3 regions of the Micromonospora sp. NPDC023888 genome follow, and region 2 is predicted to be linked to each of the others. Evidence: riboswitches for the same ligand, from Rfam matches in the RefSeq annotation. Region 2 holds a riboswitch; each other region holds the start of a gene.

Region 1 (4,563 bases), on a different contig from region 2:
AAACCCACAGTGCCGAAGAAGACCGGCACCATCAGGCCCAGGAAGCCGTACAGCATGATCAACGGCTCGCCGGTGGCCTGGGTCAGCGTGGGCAGCAGGTTCCACGTGCCGTGCAACATCATCGCCAGCAGCAGGCCGGCGACCGGGGCGAGCACCCGGACCCGCCGGTCGGCCGTCCGCGCCGCGATGCCCAGCCCCACACCGGTCATCGAGGTGAAGAGCGGATGGGCGAACCCGAACAGCAGGATCCGCAGGATGAAGATCGCGATGACCTGGTTGATGCCGGTCACCGGGCCGTACCGGTCGGCTCCGGACGCGAAGCCCACCCCACCCAGGTAGAGGATGTTCTCCACCATGGCGAAACCGACAGCGGACAGGCCGCAGTAGACCAGGCCGTCGGTGATCCCGGACCACTCCCGCCGCCGGAAGACCAGCAGCAGGATCGGGCCCAGCGCCTTGGTCAACTCCTCGATGAACGGCGCCACAAGCACACCGGTGAGCGCGTCGGGCAGCCCCCAGTCGGCGAACCGGTTGGCGGCGAAGTCGTTGACCGTGAGCGAGGCGGCGGTGGAGACGAACGCGCCCCAGGCGAAGCAGAAGATCAGATACTTCAACGGCTCCGGTTCGTACCGGTCCAGCCAGAGGAAGCAGGCGACAAGCACCGGCACCGGCAGGATGGCGGCGGCCACCCCGATCAGCAGGGCCTGCACGCCGAGCGACCGGCCGAGCGTGAAGACCATGAACACCGCGCAGGCGGCGATGAGCACCACCACCCCGGCCAACGCCAGGAAACGCCGCCGGCCCGGCCGGCGCAGCGGCATCCGGGGCGCCTGGCCGACGGACGGGGCCGCGGGCGCGGGCGACGACGGCAGGGGCGTACCGGGCGGGGTGTCGGCCATGCGGTCAGCGTAGCCATCCTCCGCCGGCTGGTCCGGTCGCCTCGGTTGCCGCTATGCTGCCGACAGGTCACGAGTGCCAGCGTTCAGCCCCGGCTTGCTGGCCGGCAACCCTCGTCGAGTTCGCGGTGGGGTGCCCCGGGTGATGACCGGGCCCAGCCCGATCGGTGTGCTGGGCAAGCGCGGACCCCGTCCCGATGCCGCACCCGGGGTCCCTGACCCCGGAGGTTCCGGCATGTCCGTCACCCTCGTTCCCTCGCTGCCCGCCCTGCCCGCCGTCGCGCCCGCGTCGTCGGCGCCGCTCGACGTCCTCGGCGTGCCGGGTGAGATCAACCTGGACTACGCGGCGAGCGCACCGTGCGCGCGGGCCGCCGCCGACGCGGTGGCTGAGCTGCTGCCCTGGTACGCCAGCGTGCATCGTGGCGCGGGCGCGCTGTCGCGGCGCTGCACCCTCGCCTACGAGCAGGCCCGGCAGACGGTAGGTGACTTCTTCGGCGTCCGCGCCGACGATCACGTGATCTTCACCCGCAACACCACCGACGCGCTCAACCTGCTGGCGCGGTCGCTGCCGGCCGGCACCACAGTGGTCACCTTCGCGGGCGAGCACCACGCCAACCTGCTGCCCTGGCCGCGCGGTTCGGTGCGGCTGCCGGTGCCCGCCGATCCCGCCGGGGCGGTACGCGACCTTGCCGCCGCCCTCACCGAGCTGCGCCGGGGCAACAGCCCGGCGCTGCCGGTGCTGGTCGCGGTTACCGGTGCGAGCAACGTGACAGGTGAGCGGTGGCCGGTCGCCGAGCTGGCCCGGGTGGCGCACCGGCACGGTGCCCGGATCGTGCTCGATGCCGCGCAGCTAGCCCCGCACGCCCCGGTCGACCTCCTCGCGCTCGACGTCGACTACCTGGCCGTGTCCGGCCACAAGCTGTACGCGCCGTTCGGTGCGGGCGTGCTGATCGGCCGGGCGGACTGGCTGGACGCCGCCCCGCCGTACCTGGCGGGTGGCGGCGCCACCAGCCACGTCGGCCCGGCCACCCACGACGTGACCTGGGCAACCGGTCCGGCCCGGCATGAGGGTGGCACCCCGAACCTGCTCGGCGCGGTCGCGCTGGCGGCCGTGTGCGCGGCGCTCGGCGCGGCGGACCGGGTCGCGCTCGCCGCCCGCGAGCAGGCGCTGCTGGCGCGTCTGCGGGCCGGCATCGAGGCGCTGCCGCACGTGGTGGAGCTGCGCACCTTCGGCCCGGACGCGCCCCGGGTCGGCATCGTCTCGTTCGTGGTCGCCGGCTGGGACTCCGCCGACGTGGCCGCGCGGCTGTCCACCGCGCACCGGATCGGCGTACGCGACGGGTTGTTCTGTGCCCACCCGCTGGCCCGGCGGCTGCTCGCCGAGGCGGCGGGACGGACCGGCCGACGGGACCTGCCGCCCACGGCGTTGCGCGCCAGCATCGGCCTGGGCAGCACCGTCGACCAGGTGGACCAACTGCTCACGGCGCTCGCCGAGCTGGGCTGAGGCGGCTGCGGTCAGCCGACGGGCGGGGCGGTCGGTGGTTTCGGCGCCCCGCCCGGCTCAGCCGGCTCACCCATCGGCCGCTCCTGCTCCCCGAAGGCGGTGCGGATCCACCGGTTCGCCTCCTCCTGCTCGATCCCGGAGGCCACCAGCAGGTCGCTGGCGGTGGTCCGGATCTGGGCGACGACCACGCTGCCGGAGAAGCCGACGCCGGCGCCGTACGCCCGCCCGGCCTCGCTGACCGCGCGCAGTGACCGCTCCCGGGCCTTCTCCGGTTCCTCGCCGGCGGCGAACTCGTGTTTGAGCAGCCGGACCGACTCGGCGAGGTGGCCGATCGCGTCCGGCATCGGGTCCGGCACCGGCTCCTCGTCCTCGATCAACGTGACGGACCGGCGGATCAGCGTGCCGGTGTTGCGCATCGCCCGGTCGATCGGGTCGGCCGCCTCCGCGTAGTGGATCAACTCGCTGCGGCGGTGCCAGCGGGCCGGGGAGAGGGTGGCGGTCTCCTTCGCCCCCTCGATCGCCTCGGACAACGTGTTCAGTTCATCCTTGTTGTTGCGCAGCCGATCCAGGGCCCGCTGGACACTGGCGCGGTCCCGGCTGCGCAACCCGTCCGCGGTGACGTCGAGCTGGGCGGCGAGCAGGTCGAGCGCCGGCCGGGCGGCCCGGTTGATCACCCGGAGCGGGTTCAGCGGCAGCAGCAGGGCGGTCACCAGGAGCGCGACGCCACCACCGAGAAAGGCGTCCACGAAGCGCGGGATCTCCAGATTCTGGGTGGACGGGCTCAGCGTCACGATCAGCACCGCCGTGGCCGCCGCCTGGATGACGATGGCGACGCTCGCCCCGGCGAAGATCGTGAACAGGATCGCGACGGTGACCACCAGGCCGAGCTGCCAGGCCCCGGTGCCGAGCAGGTAGATCAGGAAGTCGCCGATGGCGACACCGATCCCCACCCCGACGATCAGCTCCACGGTGCGGCGGAACCGCTGGCCGACCGACGCGGCCAGGGTGCCGACCGCGGAGATCGGCGCGAAGACCGGTTGCGGGTTGCCGAGCACCTTGTGCGAGATGAGGTACGCCAGCCCGGCGGCCAGCCCCGCCTGCAGGGCCAGTCCGCCGGCCATCCGCACCCGGTGCAGCCGGTCGTGCAGGGTGGCCCGGCCACGATGCCGCAGTTGCTCGGTGGCCTCGGCGATGCGCGCCCCGTCGACGTCCACCAACCCGTCACGCAACGGGGCGCGTCGCACCATCGGAGGTCTCTTGTCCCGGGCCACCGCCATGGGCGCGACTACCCCGGACAGGCCGGCTGAATCCTTCGGCGTCGCGCGCCGTGGCCGGATGCGGCAGACTCGGCCGGTGGTCGATCTGCTGGAGCGGTGGCGGGCGGCAGCCCGGGGTGCTGGTGTGAAGCCGGGCGCGGGGTGGACCCGGGCCGGGGAGCGGCTGCTCGACCGGTGGCGGGAGCCGCACCGGCACTACCACACGGTGGCCCACCTGACGGCGGTGCTCGACGTGGTGGACGAGCACGCCGAGCTGGCCGACCGGGCCGACCTCGTCCGGCTGGCGGCCTGGTGGCACGACGCGGTCTACGACCCGCGGGCCACGGGTGCCGCCAACGAAGAGGACAGCGCCGCGCTGGCCGAGAGCGTGCTCACCGGGCTCGGGGTGCCGGTGCCCACGGCGGCCGAGGTACGCCGGCTGGTGCTGCTGACCGCCGGGCACGTGGTGGGTCCGGACGACCGGGACGGCGCCCTGCTCTGCGACGCGGACCTCGCCGTGCTGGCCACGCCCCCGGCCGACTACGACAGGTACGCGACGGCGATCCGACGGGAGTACGCGCACGTGCCGGAGCCGGCCTTCCGGGCTGGGCGGGCGGCGGTGCTGGACGGTCTGCTGGCGCTGCCCGCGCTGTTCCGGCTGCCGCCGCTGGCGGCCCGCTGGGAGGAGCCCGCCCGGGGCAACGTGCGCCGCGAACTGGCCACGCTCACCGCTGCGGTGCCGCCGTCGGGCGCGGGCTGACCAGGTGCTTCGGGCGGCGCAGGTCGGCGGCGCGGAGCAACCGGACCAGCTCCCGGCTCGGCACCACCTGGGCGCCGAGCCACACCGCCGCCGCGAACCGGTCGGCGGGGATGTCGTAGTGGTCGCGGTCGAAGCCGCGCCGGGGCG
Region 2 (4,563 bases):
ACCTCCCAGTCGGCGCGGCTGCGGCGTCGCCGGATGGTGGACGACGGCGGGGGTCCGTCCGGCTGGCGGGTGGGGACCGTGGGCGGCTGGTCCGGTTTCCGGGGCGCGGTGTCGCTCGCCGCCGCACTGGCCGTCCCGACGATGACGGTCGCCGGTCAACCGGTGGTCGAACGTGACCTGATCATCTTCGTCACCGCGCTGGTGATCGTGCTGATCATGCTCCTCCAGGGCACCACCCTGCCGCTGGTGGTGCGCTGGGCGGGGCTGACCGGTGACCCGGAACGCGTGGACGAGACCAGGCATGCCCGGCGGCGGGCCACCGAGGCGGGGCTGGCCGCCCTGCCGCAGGTCGCCGCCGAGGTCGGTGCCCGCGAGGAGGCGGTGCGCCGGTTGCAGGCCGAGTACCAACGGCACCTGGCGGACGTCAACGAGACCGGGGGGAACACCGCCGAGGAACGTCGCCTGGAACATCGGCTGCGCCTCGGCGTCCTCGCCCACAAGCGACGGGAGATCACCCGACTGCGGGACAACCGGGAGATCGACGACCTCGTGCTTCAGGAGCTCCAGGCCGCGCTGGACAACGAGGAGATTCGGCTGCTGGGGCGCGGGCCCAACGAATAGGCGGCGGCGCTGGGTCAGAGCACCTGTGCGAGGAACCGGCGCAGCCGAGGATGCTCGGCCCGCTCGAAGATCGCCTCGGGTGGGCCGGACTCCAACACCACGCCCCGGTCCATGAAGGCGACGGTGTCGGCGACCTGCCGGGCGAAGCCCATCTCGTGGGTCACTACCACCATGGTCATGCCGGCGGCGGACAGGTCGGCCATCACCCCGAGGACGCCCTTGACCAACTCCGGGTCGAGCGCCGAGGTGGCCTCATCGAAGAGCATCACCTCGGGGCGCAGCGCCAACGCCCGGGCGATCGCCACCCGCTGCTGCTGACCACCGGAGAGCTGCGCCGGCCGCGCGTCGGCCTTGCCGGCCAACCCCACCAGCTCCAGGTGGTCCCGCGCGACGGTCTCCGCTTCGTCCGCGCCGAGCTTGCGGAGCCGACGCAGCGCGAGGGTGACGTTGCGCAGCACGCTCAGGTGCGGAAAGAGGTTGAAGTGCTGGAAGACCATGCCCACCCGCTGTCGCAGCGCGTCCGGGTCGTCGGACAGCACGCTGCGCCCGTCGAGCAGCACGTCGCCACGGTCCGGCTCGATCAGCCGGTTGATGGTGCGCAGCAGGGTGGACTTGCCCGACCCGGACGGGCCGATCACACAGGCCGTCGCACCGCGCGGCACCGTGAGGTCGACGCCGCGCAGCACCCGGTTCGGTCCGAAGGCGAGGTGCACATCGCGGACGTCGAGGCTGACCGAGGTGGTCGTCACTGTGGTCATCGCCGGTGTCCTTCCGTCGCGGCGTACGCCGATGTGGTGTCGTCGTCCTCGTCCTCGTCGGACGGTGTGGTTGCCGCCCGGCCGTTGCGCAGCCGCCGGTCGATCCAGTTGACGACGTGCGTCAGGGGGACGGTGAGGGCCAGGTAGCAGAGCCCAGCCAGCAGCAGCGCCGACTCGTTGCCGGTGGTGGCTGCGTAGTCCTGCCCGATCCGGAACAGCTCCCGCTGACTTGCCACCAGGCCGAGGAAGTAGACCAGGCTGGAGTCCTTGATCAGGGCGATGAGCTGGTTCACCCAGGCCGGCAGCACCCGCCGGATGCCCTGCGGGATGATCACCAGCCGCATCGCGTCGGCCCAGGAGAAGCCGAGAGCACGGGCACCCTCCAGTTGGGCGGCCTCCACCGACTGGATGCCAGAGCGGAAGATCTCCCCGATGTACGCGGCCGCGATGAGCGACAGCGCCAGGATTCCCAACGGGTAGGGGTCCGGCCCCCAGACCTCCATGCCCAGCGGGGCCAGCCCGACGCCGATCAGCAGGATCGTCGCGGCCGCCGGCAGCCCTCGGAACACGTCGGTGTAGACCCGCGCCGGCCAGCGCAGCCACCGACTGCGGGAGATGCCGGCGACGGCCAACAGCAGGCCCAGCACCGAGCCGAGCAGGGCGGCGGAGACCGCCAGGATCAGCGTGTTGGGCAGCCCGACGGTCAGCATCTCGGGCAGCGCCTCGCGCATCGCGTCGGCGTCGAAGAAGGTCTCCCAGAGGGTGCTCAACGGATCCATCGGTCGCCTCTCCTACCGCCCCGCTCGCTCGTCACCGGTTCAGGACGCGGCCGACGCCGACGCGGTCGGTGCCGGCACCGTGCCGCTGCCCGGCCTGAAGTCCGCCGGGATCGGCCGGCCCGGGTAGTACTGCGTCTGCAACCGGCTCCACGTGCCGTCCGCGATGACCTCGTCGAGGCCCCTGTTCAGCGCCTCGCGCAGCTTGTCGCTGCCCTTGGCCACGGCGTACGCGGTCGGAGCCGGGCTGAGCTGCTTGGCCGCCACGGTGATCTTGCCGTTGCTGTCGGCGGCCGACTTCTCGCCGATCTCGGCCGGGGCGATCCACGCGTCGGCGGTGCCGGCCTTGAGCTGGTTGATCGCGCCGTTGTAGTCCGGGACCCGCACCGGGTCGAGCTGCTTGCCGGTGGCGTAGTCGTCCTGCACGGTGCCCTGCACCACCACGACCCGCTTGCCGGTGAGCTGGTCGAAGCCGGTGATCGGTGAACCGGCCGGAACGTCCAGGCCGAAGTAGCCGAAGTCGTAGCCGTTGCCGAAGTCGACTGTCTTCTTGCGCGCCTCGGTGATGGTGATCGAGGAGCTGCCGACGTCGAACTTGTGGTTGTTGACCTGGGAGAGCAGCGCGGAGAAGTCGGTGCCGACGAACTCCACAGTGAGGCCGAGCTTGCCGGCCACGGCGGTCAGCAGGTCGTTGTCGAAGCCGGTGAACCTGCCGTCCTTGAGGAAGACGTTCGGCGGGGCGTCGGTCAGGGTGCCAGCCCGCAGCACGCCCGGCTGGGCCAGACCGTACGGGTTGGCGGTGGCATCGGACGAGCTGTCGTCGCCGCAGGCGGTGAGCGCGGTGGCGGCCAGGATGGTTGCCGCGCCCAGGGCGGCGGCTCGGGTCAGGGCGGGAAGAAATCGCACGGGTGTCTCCGAAGGCTGGTGTCTCGGCGCGCACAGGCGTGCGCCACCGACGGCACGCCCGATGGGCGTACCGGTGGGAAGAAGTGCGGGAAGGGGTGCGCTAGTGCGTGGTGCCGCGACAGGCGGCGCTGCACATTCGCATCATGTCCACGTGCCGTCGCCGGGTCAGTGCCGGCGCGGGCCAACCGCCGCGGAGTTCCGCGACGTCGGTCGGTGGGGCGGTGCCGAGGATGTGCATGGTTCTCCCGGGTCTGTGCTGACCTGGGTGCCAGGCCACGCTTGCACCGACGTCGTGCCGGTGCCTGGTCTTCACCCGGGGCACCCCACCGCGGAGGAGGGTTGCCGGCCAGCGAGCCGGGGCTTCGCGCTGGCACTCATGACCTGCGGCGAGGTTAGCAGTACGCCCGGGCGGAACGTCCAGTCGTTATGACCACGCTCACCGTGCCCAACGGGTGCCCGGCCGCAGGTCAGCCAGCGTGCACGTGCGGCCGGCGACACGGGTCGGGTTCCTGGCGGCGCAGGATCTCCCGGGTGACCGAGGCGATCGCGCCCTGCCCGAACGCCAGGTAGCGCAGGAAGTTGCGGGTCGGGCCGCCCTCGCTCCACTCGAAGTAGATGTGCGGTCGCCGCCCCGTCCGGTCGCGGATCTCCAGCAGCAGCACGGCCAGCGCGTTGGGCACCGAGGAACTGGTCAGGCTGAGCACCGCGAAGCGGTCGTCGGCCAGGCCGCCGCGTACCAGCAGTTCGGTCTCGAAGTCCGACGGGTCGGTGACGTGCACCTCGACGAAGATCACGTCGCTGTCGTCGGGGAAGTCGTTGTCCGCCATCGTCTGTTTCAACTTGGCGCGGTATTCGGCCTCGTCGTGCCGGTCGGGCTCGTGGGCGACGAGCCGGATGCGCCGTCCGGCACGCTCGTCGATCATCCGGGTGGCGACCGGATCCAACTCGACCCGGTCCACCCGCAGCTCGTAGGCCCGGGAGACCCGGGACAGCAGCGAGACCACGATGATCCCGCCGATGAAACAGGCCGCGATCTTGACGCCGTCGGGGCGTTCCACCACGTTCGCCAGTGTGGTGTAGACGAAGACCACGGCGATGACGCCGAACGCGATGGTGCGACCGCGCTGACGCCGCCGGGCCGCCGCGAGCGTCACCGCCGTCGCCGCCGAGGTGATCAACACCAGCACACCCGTGGCGTACGCGCCACCCTGCGCGTCCACGCTGGCCTCGAAGACGACAGTGATCAGGAAGGCCACCGTGGTGAAGACCAGCACCAGCGGCCGGACGGCCCGCGCCCAGGCCGGTGCCATGCCGTAGCGGGGCAGGTAGCGGGGGACGAGGTTGAGCAGACCGGCCATCGCCGACGCTCCCGCGAACCAGAGGATCCCGATTGTGGACAGGTCGTAGACGGTGCCGAACACCTCCCCGAGGTGCTGGTGCGCCAGGTAGGCAAGCGCCCGGCCGTTCGCCGGCCCACCCGGGCGGAAGTCCTCCGCCGGGAT
Region 3 (4,563 bases), on a different contig from region 2:
TGCCAGCAGACCGACCGGTAGCCCTCGGCTCGCGGCCGGGCCTCGGCCAGCGCCGCCCGCAGCGCGACCCGGTCGATCGCGTCGACGTCGAGCCGGCGACGCACCTCGGTGAGGGCGGGCTGGGCGCCGGTGGCGGCGGCGAACGCGTCGCCCGCCGCGCTTCGGGCTGGCCCGTCGGGCAGCGCGGAGACGGCCATCGCGACCACCCGCTTGCGGCCGTTCTCGCGCAGGAGGCGTACCCCGTGCTCGTGCAGCGCCCGGCCGACGCCCCGCCGCCGCAGCTCGGGATGCACCGTCAGTTCGGCGGTGGCGTTGTCGGTGTTGTCGAGGTAGGGCAGGTCCAGCTGGAGGTAACCGGCCGGGACCCCGTCGAGCCGAGCCAGCGCCCAGAGCGACCTGGTGCCGGGCATCGGCGTGTGGAACAACGCGTCGAAGCGTCGCCGGCAGAAGGGTGGGAGGTCCGGCAGATCGACGTCGTGGGCCGCCACGCCGATCAGGTACGCCTCGTCGACGGCGGCTCGGTCGGCGCCGTCGAACGTCGCGATGGTGATGCTCATGCCGCTGAGCGTGCGCCCGGGAAAGCGATCGGGCCAGCGAATTATTCGCTGGCCCGATCGAACGTGGTCGGGAGGGACACTCGCACAACGCCTCCGGCGTTGGGTCGCAAGAACTTCAAAAGTCTTCGGCGAAATGCCCTCCCGCACGGAGCATCTTGCGCCGTCCGGTTCCTGCCGTCAAGTCCGCAGGGGCGGGTTTTCCATACTCACAGCGAAACCCCAGTTACACGTTTGATCCACTCGGGTTTCCTGAGAACGGGGTGTCCGGGCCGGGCGATTACCGCGGCTTCCAGGAACCCGAGTGGATCAACGGGCCGACCCGGCGGGCCGGGTCAGCCGAGGAGGCCGGCGTCGCGGGCGGCGCGCAGCGAGGGCTTGATGTGGTGGGTCGGTCCGACCTGGCCGGCCACCGCGTCGACGGTCTTCAGACCCTCGCCGGTGTTGAACACGACGGTCTCCGCCGTCGGGTCGAGCCGACCGGATTCGACAAGCTTGCGGAGCACCGCCACGGTCACCCCGCCTGCGGTTTCGGCGAAGACACCTGTGGTGCGGGCCAGATCGCGGATGCCGGCGCGGATCTCGTCGTCGTCGGCGTACTCCATCCAGCCGCCGGTGCGGCGGACCGCCTCCAGGGCGTAGACGCCGGCGGCCGGGTCGCCGATGTTCAGCGACTTGGCGATGCCGGTGGGCTTGACCGGGATGATCGTGTCGCTGTCGTCGTGCAGCGCGACGGCGATCGGGTTGCAGCCGGCGGACTGCGCTCCGAAGACCTTCCAGCCGCCGGCCGGCGCCTCGACCAGGCCGATCTCCACCAGCTCGGAGAACGCCTTGTCGATCTTGGTGAGCAGTTCGCCGCTGGCCATCGGGATGACCACCTGCGCCGGGATGCGCCAGCCGAGCTGCTCGGCCACCTCGTAGCCGAGGGTCTTGGACCCCTCCGCGTAGTACGGCCGGACGTTCACGTTGACGAACGCGGTGTCCTCGAATTCGTCGGTCTCCACCAGCTCGCCGCAGAGCCGGTTGACGTCGTCGTAGGAGCCGTCGATGGCGACCAGCTCGCCGCCGTAGACGGCGGTGGTGATGACCTTGCCCTGCTCCAGGTCGCTGGGGATGAAGACCACCGACGGCACCCCCGCACGGGCGGCGTGCGCGGCCACCGAGTTGGCCAGGTTGCCCGTCGACGCGCAGGCGAACCGGGTGAAACCGAGCGCCTTCGCGGCGGTGAGCGCCACCGAGACGACCCGGTCCTTGAACGAGTGGGTCGGGTTGCCGCTGTCGTCCTTGACCCACAGCGGTGCGGTGATGCCCAGCTCGGCGGCGAGGCGCGGGGCCGCCACCAGCGGGGTCAGCCCCGGGTCGAGGGTGACCCGGGTGGCCGGGTCCTGACCGGCGGGGAGCAGTGCGGCGTAGCGCCAGATGTTCTCCGGGCCGGCCTCGATCTGCTCGCGGGTGACGGTGGCCAGTGCGGCGGTGTCGTAGTCGACCTCAAGCGGGCCGAAACACTCGTAGCAGGCGTGCTGGGCGACGAGCGGGTAACGGGCCGAGCAGGCACGACAGACCAGTGCGCGGGCGGGGCTGGCGGAGGTGTCGATGCCGGAGGCGGCGAGCGTCGACGTCATGTCGAGAGTCCTCTCATCTTTCCCCACATCGCACCGTGCGGCGGGGACGGAATTGGCACCTGCCCCGCGGGTCGCTCAGCGATGAGCGCGCGGGGTGGTTGCCGGGGCGTCGTCGGGCCGTATCCCTCAGCCCCTCTGGATGAGGTATGCAGTTGTGCAGTCGAGTCTAGGCAACTATGTCCGCCGCCTCTACCGCGGATCCCACGCTGTGAGCCGAGCAACTCAGCCAGTTACCGGCGGCGGCGCTTCCCGAGATAGATCGTCACGGCACCGAAGGCGACAAGCACCGCCACCAGAATCCAGCCGGCGACCGCGATGGCGCCACCGGTGGGCCGCCCGTCCCCGGCGACCAGCCATATCGCACCCCACACGAGGACGAGCCCGGTCATGACGGACACCAGGACGACCACGGCGCGCTGCACGGGGCTCATCGGCTGCTCTCGATCGACGTCACGACGATGCCCCTCGCTGGATGGCCGACCGCACGATCGGTGGCAGGGGCAGGCGGCTCATCGTGCCACGGATGCGCCGCCGCTATCTCCCCCGCCGCTGGGGCGTGGGACGACGGCGGGTGGGGTCAGCGGGCGCTCACCGCGACGGGGTCGACCACCGCGACCTGGTCGGTGATCGCGGTCGACCGCGGCGACGGCGAAGGCCGGGTCCGCGCCCTGGTGGCGAGGTTCGCGGCGACAAGCGCACCGATGGTGATGGCGGCCCCGGCCAGCTCGATCGGCTCCGGGCGGTAGCCGCGGGCGATCTGCACCGCGAAGGTGGTGACCGGGACCAGGTTCATGAACAGCGCGGCGTTGGCGGCACCGAGCCGCTGCACACCGGTGTTCCAGGCCAGGACCGCGACCACCGCGCCGATGACCACGGCGTACGCCAGTTGTGGGGTGACCGCCGCGAGGTCGGCGGCGGCCGGCGCGTGCTGCCAGCCGACGGCGTCCGCGCCGATGCTCGCGGCCAGCATGGCCGCCGTGCCGGCGAGCGCGGTCAGGGTCGTGAAGCGCAGCGGCGACCAGTCGCCGAACCGGCTGGCACCGTGCGTGTAGATGCCCCAGCCGAGCACCGCGCCGATCATCATCAGCCCACCGAGACCGAACTGGCCGAGCCCGGCCAGGCTCCCGCGGGTGATCACCAGGCCGACTCCGAGGAGCGCCACCAGGGAGAGGGCCAGCAGGAGCGGCTTCGGCCGTACGCCGTCACGGGCCCAGCGGACCAACTGGGTGATCAGCGGGGTGGTGGCCACGAAGAGGGCGATCTGCTGCGGGGCGGCGTGTTCGAGCGCGAGGTTGGTGAGCACGTTGAAGCCGGCGAAGCCGACCACGCCGAGCAGCAGGATCTCGCCCGTCCGGCCGCCGTGGCGCAGCGCGCCGGCACCTTCGCGCAGCAGCAGGATGGCGACCAGGACGACGCTGGCGAGCAGGTAGCGGGCGGTGGTCAGGTTGAGTGGGTCGACCCGGGTCAGGGCACTGGCCAGGACCGGGAACATCACGCCCCAGCCGAGCACGGCGAGCAGAGGATAGGCGGCGGCACGGGGTCGCATGGTCAACTCCAATGTTCGAGTATCGTCGAACCAACGACACCGACCATAGGGTGTTGTTCGATAGTTGTCGAACAAGGGTTACACTGGTCACATGGAGCCGCACGAACCCGACCTGACCGACGTACCGGTCACCACAGTGCTTGCCGCACTCGCCGACGACGTGCGGCTACAGATCGTGCGGGCGCTTGTCGAGGGCGGCGAGGCGACCTGCGGCAGCTTCGACTTCGGCGTCTCCAAGGCGACCCGCAGCCACCACCTCAAGGTGCTGCGCGAGGCCGGCCTGACCCGCACCCGGGCCGCCGGCACCAGCCGCCTGGTCCGACTCCGCCGCGACGAGCTGGACAAGCTCTACCCGGGCCTGCTGGACGCGGTCCTCGGCACGCGCACGCCGGCCTGACGCTCCCGCTTCGCCGCCCCCAGCTCTCGCCCTTCGCCCCCCGGCGCTCGCGGGGCGGGTGAGACCTGCCACCCGCGCACGCTATGGAGCTGAATCGTTCACGACATCAGCGCAGAGCCGGGTTCCGCTACACCCCGGGCAGACAGACCACTCCGGGGGCGACCCCCGACCGGACGCGTCGCCGGAGCCACCTCGTCGAGGCCCCGGCGACGCGGTACGGGTGCGGTCAAACGACCATCGAGCCGGGCTCGGCCACCGGCACCGCTGGAACGGACCGAACGTCGCGGCGACGGGCGAGCAGGTTGTCGAGCGCCCAGGAACCCGGGCCGAGGGCCGCGACCAGCAGGAACGACCAGCAGAAGAGCGCCGACAGCTCACCACCGTTGCGCAGGGGCAGCACATGATCCGGTTGGTGCACGACGAAGTAGGCGTACGCCATCGAGC

The links. Region 2 has a riboswitch for S-adenosylmethionine ahead of AB0F61_RS04100 (ABC transporter substrate-binding protein). Riboswitches for the same ligand answer to the same signal wherever they lie in the genome.
Region 1: linked by a shared signal. The riboswitch ahead of AB0F61_RS13165 (aminotransferase class V-fold PLP-dependent enzyme) and the one ahead of AB0F61_RS04100 (ABC transporter substrate-binding protein) in region 2 are both predicted to bind S-adenosylmethionine.
Region 3: linked by a shared signal. The riboswitch ahead of thrC (threonine synthase) and the one ahead of AB0F61_RS04100 (ABC transporter substrate-binding protein) in region 2 are both predicted to bind S-adenosylmethionine.

The regions. Positions count from the first base shown of each region.
Region 1 covers NZ_JBEZZW010000011.1:184,666-189,228, forward strand. The annotation lists gene AB0F61_RS13160 (PrsW family intramembrane metalloprotease) at 1-899, opposite strand, end outside; SAM riboswitch class IV at 965-1,085, shown strand; gene AB0F61_RS13165 (aminotransferase class V-fold PLP-dependent enzyme) at 1,132-2,400, shown strand; gene AB0F61_RS13170 (FUSC family protein) at 2,412-3,647, opposite strand; gene AB0F61_RS13175 (metal-dependent phosphohydrolase) at 3,754-4,416, shown strand; gene AB0F61_RS13180 (DUF4031 domain-containing protein) at 4,382-4,563, opposite strand, start outside.
Region 2 covers NZ_JBEZZW010000003.1:230,122-234,684, reverse strand. The annotation lists gene AB0F61_RS04115 (Na+/H+ antiporter) at 1-621, shown strand, start outside; gene AB0F61_RS04110 (amino acid ABC transporter ATP-binding protein) at 636-1,379, opposite strand; gene AB0F61_RS04105 (amino acid ABC transporter permease) at 1,376-2,158, opposite strand; gene AB0F61_RS04100 (ABC transporter substrate-binding protein) at 2,198-3,061, opposite strand; SAM riboswitch class IV at 3,332-3,443, opposite strand; gene AB0F61_RS04095 (amino acid transporter) at 3,529-4,563, opposite strand, start outside.
Region 3 covers NZ_JBEZZW010000004.1:266,969-271,531, reverse strand. The annotation lists gene AB0F61_RS05840 (GNAT family N-acetyltransferase) at 1-557, opposite strand, end outside; gene thrC (threonine synthase) at 890-2,176, opposite strand; SAM riboswitch class I at 2,187-2,322, opposite strand; gene AB0F61_RS05830 (hypothetical protein) at 2,407-2,607, opposite strand; gene AB0F61_RS05825 (DMT family transporter) at 2,754-3,722, opposite strand; gene AB0F61_RS05820 (metalloregulator ArsR/SmtB family transcription factor) at 3,814-4,119, shown strand; gene AB0F61_RS05815 (DoxX family protein) at 4,346-4,563, opposite strand, start outside.